DNA from 2 places in the Agromyces cerinus genome. Region 2 is predicted to be linked to the other one. Evidence: riboswitches for the same ligand, from Rfam matches in the RefSeq annotation. Region 2 holds a riboswitch; the other holds the start of a gene.

Region 1 (5,613 bases), 1.1 Mb from region 2:
TGGCGCGTGCAGACGATCACCTACCCCGAGCTCGTGAACCTGCTCGAGAGCGACGGCGACTACGTGCTGCTCTTCGGCGGCACGTGGTGCCACAACACCCGCGCCGTGCTGAAGGAGGTCAACCGGCAGGCCGTGGCGAACGACGTCGCGAAGGTCTACTTCTTCGACCTGCGCCTCGACGGCAACTCGGGCAACGACCTGCACATCCGCGACACCGGCTCGGAGTTCGCGGACTTCTACGGCGACCTCGTCACGAAGTACCTGCCGAACCTCGTGACCCAGTACGTGCCCGGAGTCTCGGGCCAGGTCGACTACTTCCCGGGCGGCGACACCTCGAAGGCGCTCGCCACGGCGAAGAAGCTGCAGGTGCCGTACCTGCTCGAGTACGACCGCTCGCGCACCGTCGGCGGCGAGCCCGCGCCGATCGCACAGCAGTGGATCCACGCCAACGCCGACGGCACCTACAAGGAGTACATGACCGAGTGGTGGTACGTGAACGACCTGCCCGGGCGGTACGCCGACCGGCCCGACCCCGCCGGTCTCGCCGCACAGCTCGCGTTCGCCGATGAGGCGATCGCCGCCCTCGGCACCTTCTTCGATGCGCTGCCGTACGACCCCGAGGTCGTCGCCACCGCGCCGGCCACCCCCGAGGCGCCCGGCGCCACGGTCGCCGGCACCGACGTGACCGTCTCGTGGGCGGCACCCGCCGACGGCGGCTCGCCCATCACGGAGTACCTCGTCTCGCTGAACGGCGCCGCCCCGGTCTCGGTGCCCGCCGGCACGACGACGCGCACCTTCACCGGGCTCGCCGCCGGCGAGTACACGGCGACCGTCGCCGCACGGAACACGGTCGGCACGTCTGCGGCATCCGCTGCCTCGACCGCCGTGACCGTGGTGGCGGCACCCGCCGTCGACCCGACGACGGTGAAGGGCACGGTCACGGTGACCGGCGACCTCGTGCCGGGCGGCCGCATCACGGTCGTCGGCGAGAGCCTGGCGCCGGGCACCGACGGCTTCGCGGTCGAGCTCCACTCGACGCCGCAGACGCTCGGCTCGGCGACGACGAACAGCGACGGCGGGTTCACCTTCACGGGAACCATCCCGGCTGCGACGCCCGCAGGCGCGCACACGATCGTCGTCACGATCGACGGCGTCGAGGTCGCGAACTCGTCGATCACGGTCGCCGCGGCCGGCTCCGGCGAGGAGACGACGAGCGCGGGGCTCGCGTCCACGGGCGCCCCGCTCGTCGACGTGCTCGGATGGCTCGCGCTCGCCCTGCTCGCCGCGGGCGGCGCGGCGTACGGGATCGTGCGGGTACGGGCTCGACGCGTGAGCTGACGACCGCACGAACCGATCGGGGGTGGATGCCATGCGGCATCCGCCCCCGTTCTCGTTGCCGTCGTCGACCACTAGGCTCGACCGCAGTGACACGGGGTGCCGTGCGCCGCTTCACCCGAAGCGGGCATGGCTGAGAACACACCCGTCGAACCTGATCTAGTTCGAACTAGCGAAGGGATGTCGCGTTGAGCGATCGTCTGTCCATCGACCCTGCCCGGCACTCCGCCGAACTGCTGAACCTCGTTCGCGAGGCGACGCCGCTCGTGCAGTGCATCACCAACAAGGTCGTCACGAACGTGACGGCCAACACCCTGCTCGCGCTCGGCGCAGCGCCCGCGATGGTCGACATCCGCGGCGAGTCCGGCGTCTTCGCGGGCATCGCCTCGGGGCTCCTCGTGAACCTCGGCACCCCCACCGAGGAGCAGCGCGACGCCGCACGCGAGGCGGTGCCCGCGGCGAACGCGGCCGGCACGCCCTGGGTGCTCGACCCGGTCGCGGTCGGCAGCCTGCCCGTGCGCACGGCGCTCGCGCACGAACTGCTCGTGCTCCGCCCCACCGTGATCCGCGGCAACGCGAGCGAGGTCATCGCCCTCACCGGAGCCGGCAGCGGCGGCCGCGGGGTCGACGCCTCCGATTCCACCGATTCGGCAGCGGATGCCGCGGCTCACCTCGCTGCAGCGCACGACTCGGTCGTGGCAGTGTCGGGCCCGGTCGATCTCATCACCGACGGCCGCCGCATCGCCCGCGTGGCGAACGGCGACCCCCTGCTCACGCTCGTGACGGGCGGCGGCTGCGCGCTCGGGGCCGTCACCGCGGCGTTCCTCGCCGTCGCCGATGACCCGTTCGCGGGCGCCGTCGCGGCGACGCTCGTCTACACGGTCGCCGCCGAGATCGCAGCCGCCGCACCCGGAGGAGTGGGCACCGTCGGCCCCGGCACGTTCGCACCCCGATTCCTCGACGCACTCGCGCAGCTCACGGCCGAACAGGTCGTCGAGCGCGCCCGCGTGCGCGTCTCGGTCGTCGACGCGAGCGGCGTCGCCGCGCTGGTGCGCTCGTGAGCGCGCGCACAGCCCTCGACCTCTCGACCTACCTCGTCACCGATGCCGCGCTCTGCGGCGAGCGCGGTGTCGTCTCGGTCGTGGCCGAGGCCGTCGCGGGCGGCGTGCGCGTGGTGCAGGTGCGCGACAAGAGCACCGAGGCATCCGCTCTGCTCGCCCAGCTCGAAGCGCTCGCGGAGGTCATCGACGGGAGGGCGGTGCTGCTCGTGAACGACCGCCTCGACCTCGCGATCGCAGCACGGGCGAGCGGCCTGCCGGTCGACGGCGTGCACCTCGGCCAGGGAGACGCTGCCGCGGCCATCGCCCGTGACCGGCTCGGCCCCGACGCCGTCGTCGGCCTCACGGCGAACACGCCCGCCCACCTCGAGGCACTGCGCCGGATGCCCCGCGGCACCGTCGACTACCTCGGCGTCGGCGTCATCCGGCCGACATCGACGAAGCCCGACCATCCGCCGGCCCTCGGCATCGACGGCTTCGCCCGATTCGCCGCAGAGACGGAGCTGCCGTGCGTCGCGATCGGCGGCATCACGGCGTCCGACATCGCGCCGCTCCGCGAGGCCGGCGCCGCCGGTGCGGCACTCGTGTCGGCGATCTGCGCGGCCGACGACCCACGAGCCGTGGCCCGAGATCTCGCGAACCGATGGGAGGCGGCGCGATGACCGCTCGAGTGCTGAGCATCGCCGGCAGCGACCCCTCGGGCGGCGCCGGCATCCAGGCCGACCTGAAGTCGATCTCCGCGGTCGGGGGCTACGGCATGGCTGCGATCACGGCCCTCACCGCGCAGAACACCCGCGGTGTGCGCGACGTGCACGTGCCGCCCGCGAGCTTCCTCGCGGCGCAGCTCGATGCGATCTCCGACGACATCACGATCGACGCCGTGAAGCTCGGCATGCTCGCGAACGCCGAGGTCATCCGCACGGTCGCCGACTGGCTCGAGCGCACCCGTCCGCCCGTCGTCGTGCTCGACCCCGTCATGGTCGCGACGAGCGGCGACCGCCTGCTCGACGCCGACGCCGAAGCGGCGATGCGCGAGCTGCTGCCGCTCGCCGACCTCGTCACCCCGAACCTCGGCGAGCTCGCGGTCCTCGCGGGCTCCGGCGACGGGCCACCGGTCGTGGCGGAGACCTGGGCCGAGGCGATCGCGCAGGCCGAGAGCGTCTCGGCGCGGTACGGGGTGCGGGTGCTCGCGAAGGGCGGCCACCTCGCCGACGATGTCGCGCCCGACGCGCTCGTCGACGCAGGCACCGCGACGATCGTCGACTTCGGCGGCGATCGCATCGCCACCACGGCGACGCACGGCACCGGTTGCTCGCTCTCGGCCGCGATCGCGACCCTCGCCGCCGAGCACGGCGACTGGTCGGCCGCGATCGCCGAGGCACGCCGCTGGCTGCGCGAATCGCTGCGGCACGGCGAGGCGCTCGGGGTCGGCGGCGGGCACGGCCCCATCAACCACTTCGCCGGTCTCTGGGCGCGCGGCGGCACCCGCACCGCGCCGATTCCGGCCGAGGTCGAGGCCGAATGGTGGGCCGGCATCGCCGATGTGCGGCACGAGATCGACGAACTCCCGTTCATCCGCAGCCTCGCCGACGGTTCGCTCGAGCGCGAACCGTTCCTCGGCTACCTCGCCCAGGATGCGCTCTACCTCCGCGACTACGCTCGCGTGCTCGCGGAGGCCGCGAGGCTGGCACCGGATGCCCCGGCGCAGGCGTTCTGGGCGAACTCCGCGCACGGCTCGATCGTCGGCGAGCTCGAGCTGCACGAGAGCTGGCTCGGCCCGGCGGCCGGGCGCAGCGCACTCGACGGGGCGGGCGAGAGTCCGGTCGCCGAGCCCGACGGCGCCACGACCGCGTACCTCGACCACCTGCTCGCGACGGCGGCGCGCGGCGACTACGCCGTGCTCGTCGCGGCGCTGCTGCCGTGCTTCTGGATCTACACCGACCTCGGCGAGCGCCTCGCCGCCGGCGAGTTCGGGGCGCAGGCACTCGATCCGGAGCATCCGTACGCCTCATGGCTCGCGACCTACGCCGACCCGGCGTTCGCGATCGCGACCCGGGAGGCGATCGCGATCGTCACCTCGGCCGCATCGCACGCGACACCGGCGATCCGTGAGCGGATGCACCGGGCGTTCGTCGCCTCGGCACGGCACGAACTGGCGTTCTTCGCGGCTCCGCTCGCGGCGGGCTCGGTGGCCGGGGCGACGGCCGGGGCGGTGACCGCGTGAGCCCTGCAGCGACGGCACTCGAGAACGCGCCCGTCGATGGCACCTCCGCCGACTCGGCCCGAAGCCGCCGGGCCGTCACCGCGGCGGCCTTCGGCACCGTGCTCGAGTGGTACGACTTCTTCCTCTACGGCACGGCCGCGGCGCTCGTCTTCCCGACGCTGTTCTTCCCCGCCGACGATCCGCTCACGAGCCTGCTGCTCTCGTTCGCGGTGTTCGCGACGGGCTTCGTCGCGCGCCCGCTCGGCGGCCTGGTCTCGGGGTACCTCGGCGACCGATTCGGCCGACGACGCGTGCTCGTGGCGACGCTGCTGACGATGGGCGTCGCGACCGCCCTCATCGGCCTGCTGCCGACGCACGCACAGGTCGGGGCGCTCGCGCCCGTGCTGCTCGTCGTGCTGCGGCTCGTGCAGGGGCTCGCGACGGGCGGCGAGTGGAGCGGCGCCGTGCTGCTCGCGCTCGAGCAGTCGCCTCTGCGGCGCGGGTTCCGCGGGGCGTTCATCTCGAGCGCGGTGTACGTGGGACTCATCCTCGGCAACCTCGCCTTCGTGGTGCTCGTCGCCGTGCTCGACGAGCAGGCGCTCTACGACTGGGGCTGGCGGGTGCCGTTCGTCGCGAGCCTCGTGCTCGTCGCGATCGGCTGGAGGCTGCGCCGCAGGGTCGACGAGTCGCCCGAGTTCGTCGCGATGCTCGAGGCCCGCCGGGAAGCCAGGCGGCCCGTCGCCGAGGTGCTGCGCCGGCCCCGCGGCATCCTCGCCGTCTTCCTCGTGCGCGTCGGGGTCAACACGACCTTCTACGTCGTCTCGGTGTTCTGCCTGAGCTACGCGTCGACGGTCGTCGGAATGCCTCGCGAGGTCACCCTCACCGCGCTGCTCATCGGTGCAGCGGTCGCCGCGGTGCTGTGCCCGTTCTGGGGCGCGCTCGGCGACCGCATCGGCCAGCGCCGCCTCGTCGTGTGGAGCCTCGTCGCCTTCGCCCTGCTGGCCGCGCCGCTCTTCC
Region 2 (5,613 bases):
ACGGGCGGTCGACGCCCCGCGACGCCCTCAGTCGTTCTCGTCGTCGGACTCGACGGGGTCGGAGTCGCCGGCGTCGAACCGGAACTGCACCCGCACCTGTCCGTTGACCTCGCGCTCGTCGACCGCGTCGTACCAGAACAGCGATTCGAGGCCGTCGATGGCGGCGACCATGCCGACGCGCGACTCGGGCTTGCCGCCCACGAGGACACGGTGCTCGAACTCCCCCTCGAGCGGGCCGTCCAGGAACTCCGCGACGTACTGTGCGACGGTGTCTGTGCTCATGCAACCACCGTAGCCCTCGGCGTGCCCGGAACGGCAGGTCGTGGCGTGGTTCGGGCGGCGAGTCGCAGCGCGACGGCTCAGGCGCCGGTGACCCGGACGCGCACATCTGCACGGCGCGCAGGCGCGGTTCGTGCGACGTATCGCCGCCACTGGCGCTCCCACAGGTCCCAGTAGGGGTCGAACGCCCCGGCGTCGCGCGCGAGTGCGCGGCGCTTGCGCACCTGAGGCGACGCCTCGACCCAGATCGCGACGGCCTCGATCGACGAGGTCGCGGCGAAGGCTCCGCATCCTTCGATGATGAGCGGGCGGCCCGGCCTGCTGTGCTCGACCGATCCGACGCGACCGGCCGCCCAATCCCACGTCCGCCAGGTGCCGACCGCACCGCGGGCACGGCGGGCGACGAGTTCGCGCACCACCTCGGCACCGGCGCGCTCGAGGCCGGTCCAGCCCGGGTAGACGTCGTCGAGGCGCACGAGCTCGGGCGCCCGACCCGGCCAGGCCCGCACGAGCGCATCGGCGAGGGTGCTCTTGCCCGAACCGCTCGGCCCGTCGACGGCCACGACCTGCGCGCCCGCAGCGCGGCAATGCTCGAGCACGAGGCGCACTGCGGATGCCGCGGGGGTGCCCGCGGCCACGCCGCCCGACGCGCTCGCGCTCACGCCCACACCGCGTGGTAGGTGCCCGCCCAGACGGCGCAGCCGATCGCGAGCACCGCGATGCCTGCGGCGATGCAGAGCAGCGCGGCATCCGGCCAGCCGACCCGCGATTCGCGCGCCCAGGTGCGTGGGTGGTCGGAGCCGAAACCGCGAGCCTCCATCGCCGTGGCGAGCTTGCTGCCGCGCCGGATCGCGAGCACGAGCAAGGCGAACGCCATGGTCGCGAACCGCCGGATCACGCCGTGATCGCCGATGCCGCGCGCACGCCGCGACAGCGCCATCGCCCGCCAATCCTCGATGAAGAGGCCGACGAGTCGCGCGCCCGCCAGGGCGCCGAGTACGAAACGGCTCGGGAGCCTCGCGATCTGCGCGAGGCCGTCGGCCAGCTCGGTCGGATCGACGTTCATGAACAGCAGAACCGCGGGCAGTCCGATCGCGAGCACGCGCACGGTGACGGCGACGGCGAGTTCGATCGATCCGTCGGTGATGCGGGCGAGCCAGAACGACCAGTACTCGGTGCCCTCCGGCTGGCCGTAGAGCAGCATGCTGAGACCGGCGATGGGCGCGGCGATGAGGATCGGCCATCCTCGCGAGACGAGGACCTTCGGCGTCACCCCCGCGATCGCGAAGAGCACGAGCTGTATGCCGAGAGCGACGGAGGCGCTCACCCAGTCGACGGTGAGCAGCAGGGGCGTCGTGAGCAGCATCGCCGCGGCGAGGCGGCTCACGGGGTTCACGCGGTCGACGAGGTGCAGTCGCGGGGTCGTCGTGGTCATGGTCGTGGTCATGCCGCCGCCTCCATGCGCAGCGCGTCGCTGCCGAGGTCGAGGTGCTGGTCGCCGAGTGCGTCGAGGTAGGCGGCGTCGTGGCTGACCGAGAGCAGCGTCGTGCCGTCGTCGACGAGCGTGCGGAGCAGCGTCACGAGTTCGATCCAGGTCAGGCGGTCCTGCCCGAAGGTGGGCTCGTCGAGGATGACGACGCCGGGCTGCGCGACGAGCGCGCACCCGACCGTGAGACGTCGCTGCTCACCGCCCGAGAGAGTGAACGGGTTCGCCTCGGCGAGTCGGTCGAGCCCCAGTCGTTCGAGCACCTCGCGGGTGCGTCGAGCCGTGGTCGCTGCGTCGAGACCGAGCGCGCGCGGCGCGACCTCGAGTTCGCGCTGCACCGTCGACGCCACGAACTGATGCTCGGGCTCCTGGAAGACGGTGCCGATGCGGGTGAGGAGCTCGCGCGACCGCCAGCGGATCGGATCCGTCTTGAGCCCGGCGGCGAGCTCGATCGAGGCGCGCACTCTGCCGCCGAGCGGCGCCAGCAGGCCGCCCATGGTGAGCGCGAGCGTCGACTTGCCGGCACCGTTCGGCCCCGTGAGCACTGTCGAGGCGCCACGCGGCAAGGCGAGCGAGAGGCCGCTGCGCACGACGGCGTCGCTGCGGCGGCCGATCGCAAGTTCGACGGCATCGAGATCGACGACGGATGCCGCGGGCGCGGGCCGCGCGGCGGAAACCGCTGGTCGCACGCCCGGCACCCACACCCCTGCGGCGAGCAGGGCGTCGCGCTGCGTCGAGATGACGTGCTGCGGCTCGCCGTCGGCGATGAGCCGCCCGTCGCGACCGAGCACGACGACACGCGTCACGAGGTCGATCCAGACGTCGACGCGATGCTCGACGACGACGAAGGTCGCGCCGGTTCGATCGAGCGTACGAGCGACCGCCTGCCGCACCTCGTGGACGCCTGCGGGGTCGAGGTTCGCCGTCGGCTCGTCGAGCAGCAGCAGGCCTGGGCCCATCGCGAGGGCGCCCGCCAGCGCGAGACGCTGCTTCTGGCCGCCGGAGAGGACGCTCGTGGAGTGGTCGAGTGGGAGGTCGAGGCCGACCTCGTCGAGGGCACGACGCACGCGCGGCCAGATCTCGTCACGCGGAACGCCGAGGTTCTCGCAGCCGAACGCCACATCGTCGCCGACCCTCGCGAGGATCACCTGCGAGTCGGGATCCTGCAGCACGAGACTCGCCCGCCCGCGCACGGCTCCGGGCCACTCGCCGTCGATGAGCAGCGAGCCGGTCTCCTCGCCCTCTTCAGCCCCGCCGTGTACTCCGGCGAGTGCATGCAGGAGCGTCGACTTACCCGACCCCGATGGCCCGAGCAGCAGCACCCGCTCCCCCGCGGCGATGACGAGGTCGATGCCGTCGAGCGCAGATCGCTTGCGCCCGGCGTGCCGCCACCCCCACCCGCGCGCCTCCACGCGCGCGGGCCGGGTGGCACCGGTTTCGCGCGACACGTCAGACCCGCTGGGCCACGTCTTGACCGGCGGCGAAGCGATTGAGCGCCCCCGTCGCGGCGAGACCGCGCACGATGAGCCAACCGAGCAGCCCGGCGAGCAGTGCGCCCGAGATGACGACGGTCGCGAAGTAGAGGCCGAGGAACTCCGCCGACTTCGCGAGGTTGCCCGAGGTGAAGAGCTCGAGCGTCCATGCCGCGGCGCCGGCAGCAGCACCCGCGAGCATCGCGGTCAGGAGCCCGAATCGGCGGTACGCGAAGATCGCGAACACCAGTTCGGCACCGAGACCCTGCGCCAGACCGGAGTAGATCGTCTCGATGCCCCACTGGTTGCCGACGAGCGCCGAGACGATCGCCGCGAGCAGCTCGACGAAGAGCGCCGCACCCGGCTTGCGGATGATCAACCCGCCGAGCACGCCGCCGATGAGCCAGATGCCGACGGCGATGCCGCCGAGCCCCGGCGTGAGCGCATCGGCCGCGCTGAACCACGCGTAGCCGATGTTGTTCCAGAAGAGGAAGAGCAGCCCGGTCGCAACGCCGATGACGCTGGCGACGACGATATCGACGACCCGCCAGCGCAGATCGCGCGTCTTGCGGGGCGTGGAGGGGCTGCTGGTTTCTGATGCTGCAGTGTGCACTGTCGTGCCCTTTCGATTCGTGGAAAGAGGCACGGGAAATTGAGATGTGATTGGCCTCCCTGCGCTGGCATGACCCAGATCAGGTTCGACGGTCGAAGGTTGAGAACCTTCCTCTCAGCCCGGCTCACCGGACTCCCGTGTTCGAGCACGAGTATACGCCGATGGCGCGGGCAGCGACGTCGCCGTGGTCACACCGGCACGCACCAACGACGGCTGACCGCGATCCCGGTCGCGGTCAGCGCTTGAGCGCGCGGATCACCATTCGCAGCGCCTTGCCGGTGACCCACACGAGCGGAGTGGCGACGAGCAGCAGCCCGATGAGGTTCGGTTCGAAACGCACATCGCCCGAGCGCCCGACGTATGCGCCGAGCGGAATGGAGAGTCCGCCGCCGCCACCACCACCGGCCTCGTCGCCCGCACCGTCGGAGCCGCTGCCGGCGCCGAAGCCGTAGTACCCGAGCGCCACGGGCACGAGCGTGGTGCCGTCGATGTCGACGGGGTCTCCGTAGGAGGTCTTCACGCCGACGCCGGCGACGGTCTCAGCGAGGTCCAGAACGAGTTCAGCCATGTGTCAACGCTACCGGCGCGCTCGCTCCCGAACCACCCCTTGCGAGATTCGCCGGCACCGGGATTCAGCGAACGTCGCCGGCGCCGGGTTCGTTGCGACGCGACGATTCGACCCGGTCGGCTGCGCGCTTCACGAGCGAGGCGGGCCGCACGACTCCGCGACCGAACCGCGCTGTCACCTCGTCGATCGTGCGCTCGGCCTCGCGCCACTCTTCGTCTGGGTCCCACAGCATCGCCCCGCTGCCCGAGGTCCGGAGCTGTTCCGCCCGCACGCCGATGAGGCGGATGCGGGCCCCGTCTCCGGCGAGCTCGCCGAGCGCAGCGGATGCCTCGTCGTAGATGCGTCTCGCGACGTCGGTCGGCTCCCCCAGGGTGCGTGATCGGGTGACCGTGCGGAAGTCGCCGTAGCGCAGCTTCAGCACGACCGTGCGCCCGACGACCCCGGCACGGCGGAGCCGCACTGCGACATCGTCGGAGAGTCGCAGCAGCTCGCGCCGCAACTGGTCGAGGTCGGTGAGGTCGTACCCGAAGGTGACCTCGTGCCCGATGCTCTTCTCCTCGCGCCCGGTGACGACGTCGCGCGCATCGACGCCCATCGACAGGTGAGCGAGCTTCGCTGCGAGTGCGGGCCCGAGCGCCCGTGCGAGCGCGTCGGCGGGCATGGCGGCCACGTCGCCGACCGTGCGCAGTCCGATGCGGGTGAGCGACTCCTCGGTGACCTTGCCGACCCCCCAGAGCGCGGAGACCGGCAATGGATGGAGGAACTCGAGGGTGCGGTCGGCCGGCACGACGAGCATGCCGTCGGGTTTCGCCCGGCTCGAGGCGACCTTCGCCACGAACTTCGTCGCCGCGACGCCGACCGAGCAGGTGAGGCCGGTCTCGTCGCGCACGCGCCTGCGCAGGCCCCACGCGATCTCGGCCGGGCTGCCGTGGAGGCGCCGGGCGCCGGAGACGTCGAGGAACGCCTCGTCGATCGAGAGCTTCTCGACCAGCGGCGTGACCTCTTCGAAGATCTGCATGACGCGGCGCGAGTACTCGGTGTAGCTCGCGTAGTCGCCGCGCAGCACGATCGCGTTCGGGCAGCGCTGCAGGGCGATGGACATGGGCATGGCCGAGTTGACGCCGTACCTGCGTGCCTCGTAGCTCGCGGCGGAGACGACGCCGCGCCCCGCAGTGCCGCCGACCAGCACGGGCTT

The links. A riboswitch is a leader RNA that binds a small molecule or an ion and turns the genes downstream of it on or off. The one in region 2 is predicted to bind thiamine pyrophosphate.
Region 1: linked by a shared signal. The riboswitch ahead of thiM (hydroxyethylthiazole kinase) and the one ahead of JOE59_RS05035 (ECF transporter S component) in region 2 are both predicted to bind thiamine pyrophosphate.

Annotation. Positions count from the first base shown of each region.
Region 1 is NZ_JAFBCT010000001.1:23,962-29,574, reverse strand. It holds gene JOE59_RS19020 (fibronectin type III domain-containing protein) at 1-1,338, shown strand, start outside; TPP riboswitch at 1,421-1,533, shown strand; gene thiM (hydroxyethylthiazole kinase) at 1,524-2,396, shown strand; gene thiE (thiamine phosphate synthase) at 2,393-3,055, shown strand; gene JOE59_RS00115 (bifunctional hydroxymethylpyrimidine kinase/phosphomethylpyrimidine kinase) at 3,052-4,617, shown strand; gene JOE59_RS00110 (MFS transporter) at 4,614-5,613, shown strand, end outside.
Region 2 is NZ_JAFBCT010000001.1:1,117,951-1,123,563, reverse strand. It holds gene JOE59_RS05060 (serine hydrolase family protein) at 1-1, shown strand, start outside; gene JOE59_RS05055 (hypothetical protein) at 28-282, opposite strand; gene JOE59_RS18695 (AAA family ATPase) at 360-941, opposite strand; gene JOE59_RS05045 (energy-coupling factor transporter transmembrane component T family protein) at 938-1,726, opposite strand; gene JOE59_RS05040 (ABC transporter ATP-binding protein) at 1,723-3,213, opposite strand; gene JOE59_RS05035 (ECF transporter S component) at 3,215-3,850, opposite strand; TPP riboswitch at 3,890-3,999, opposite strand; gene JOE59_RS05030 (hypothetical protein) at 4,086-4,418, opposite strand; gene JOE59_RS05025 (DNA polymerase IV) at 4,483-5,613, opposite strand, start outside.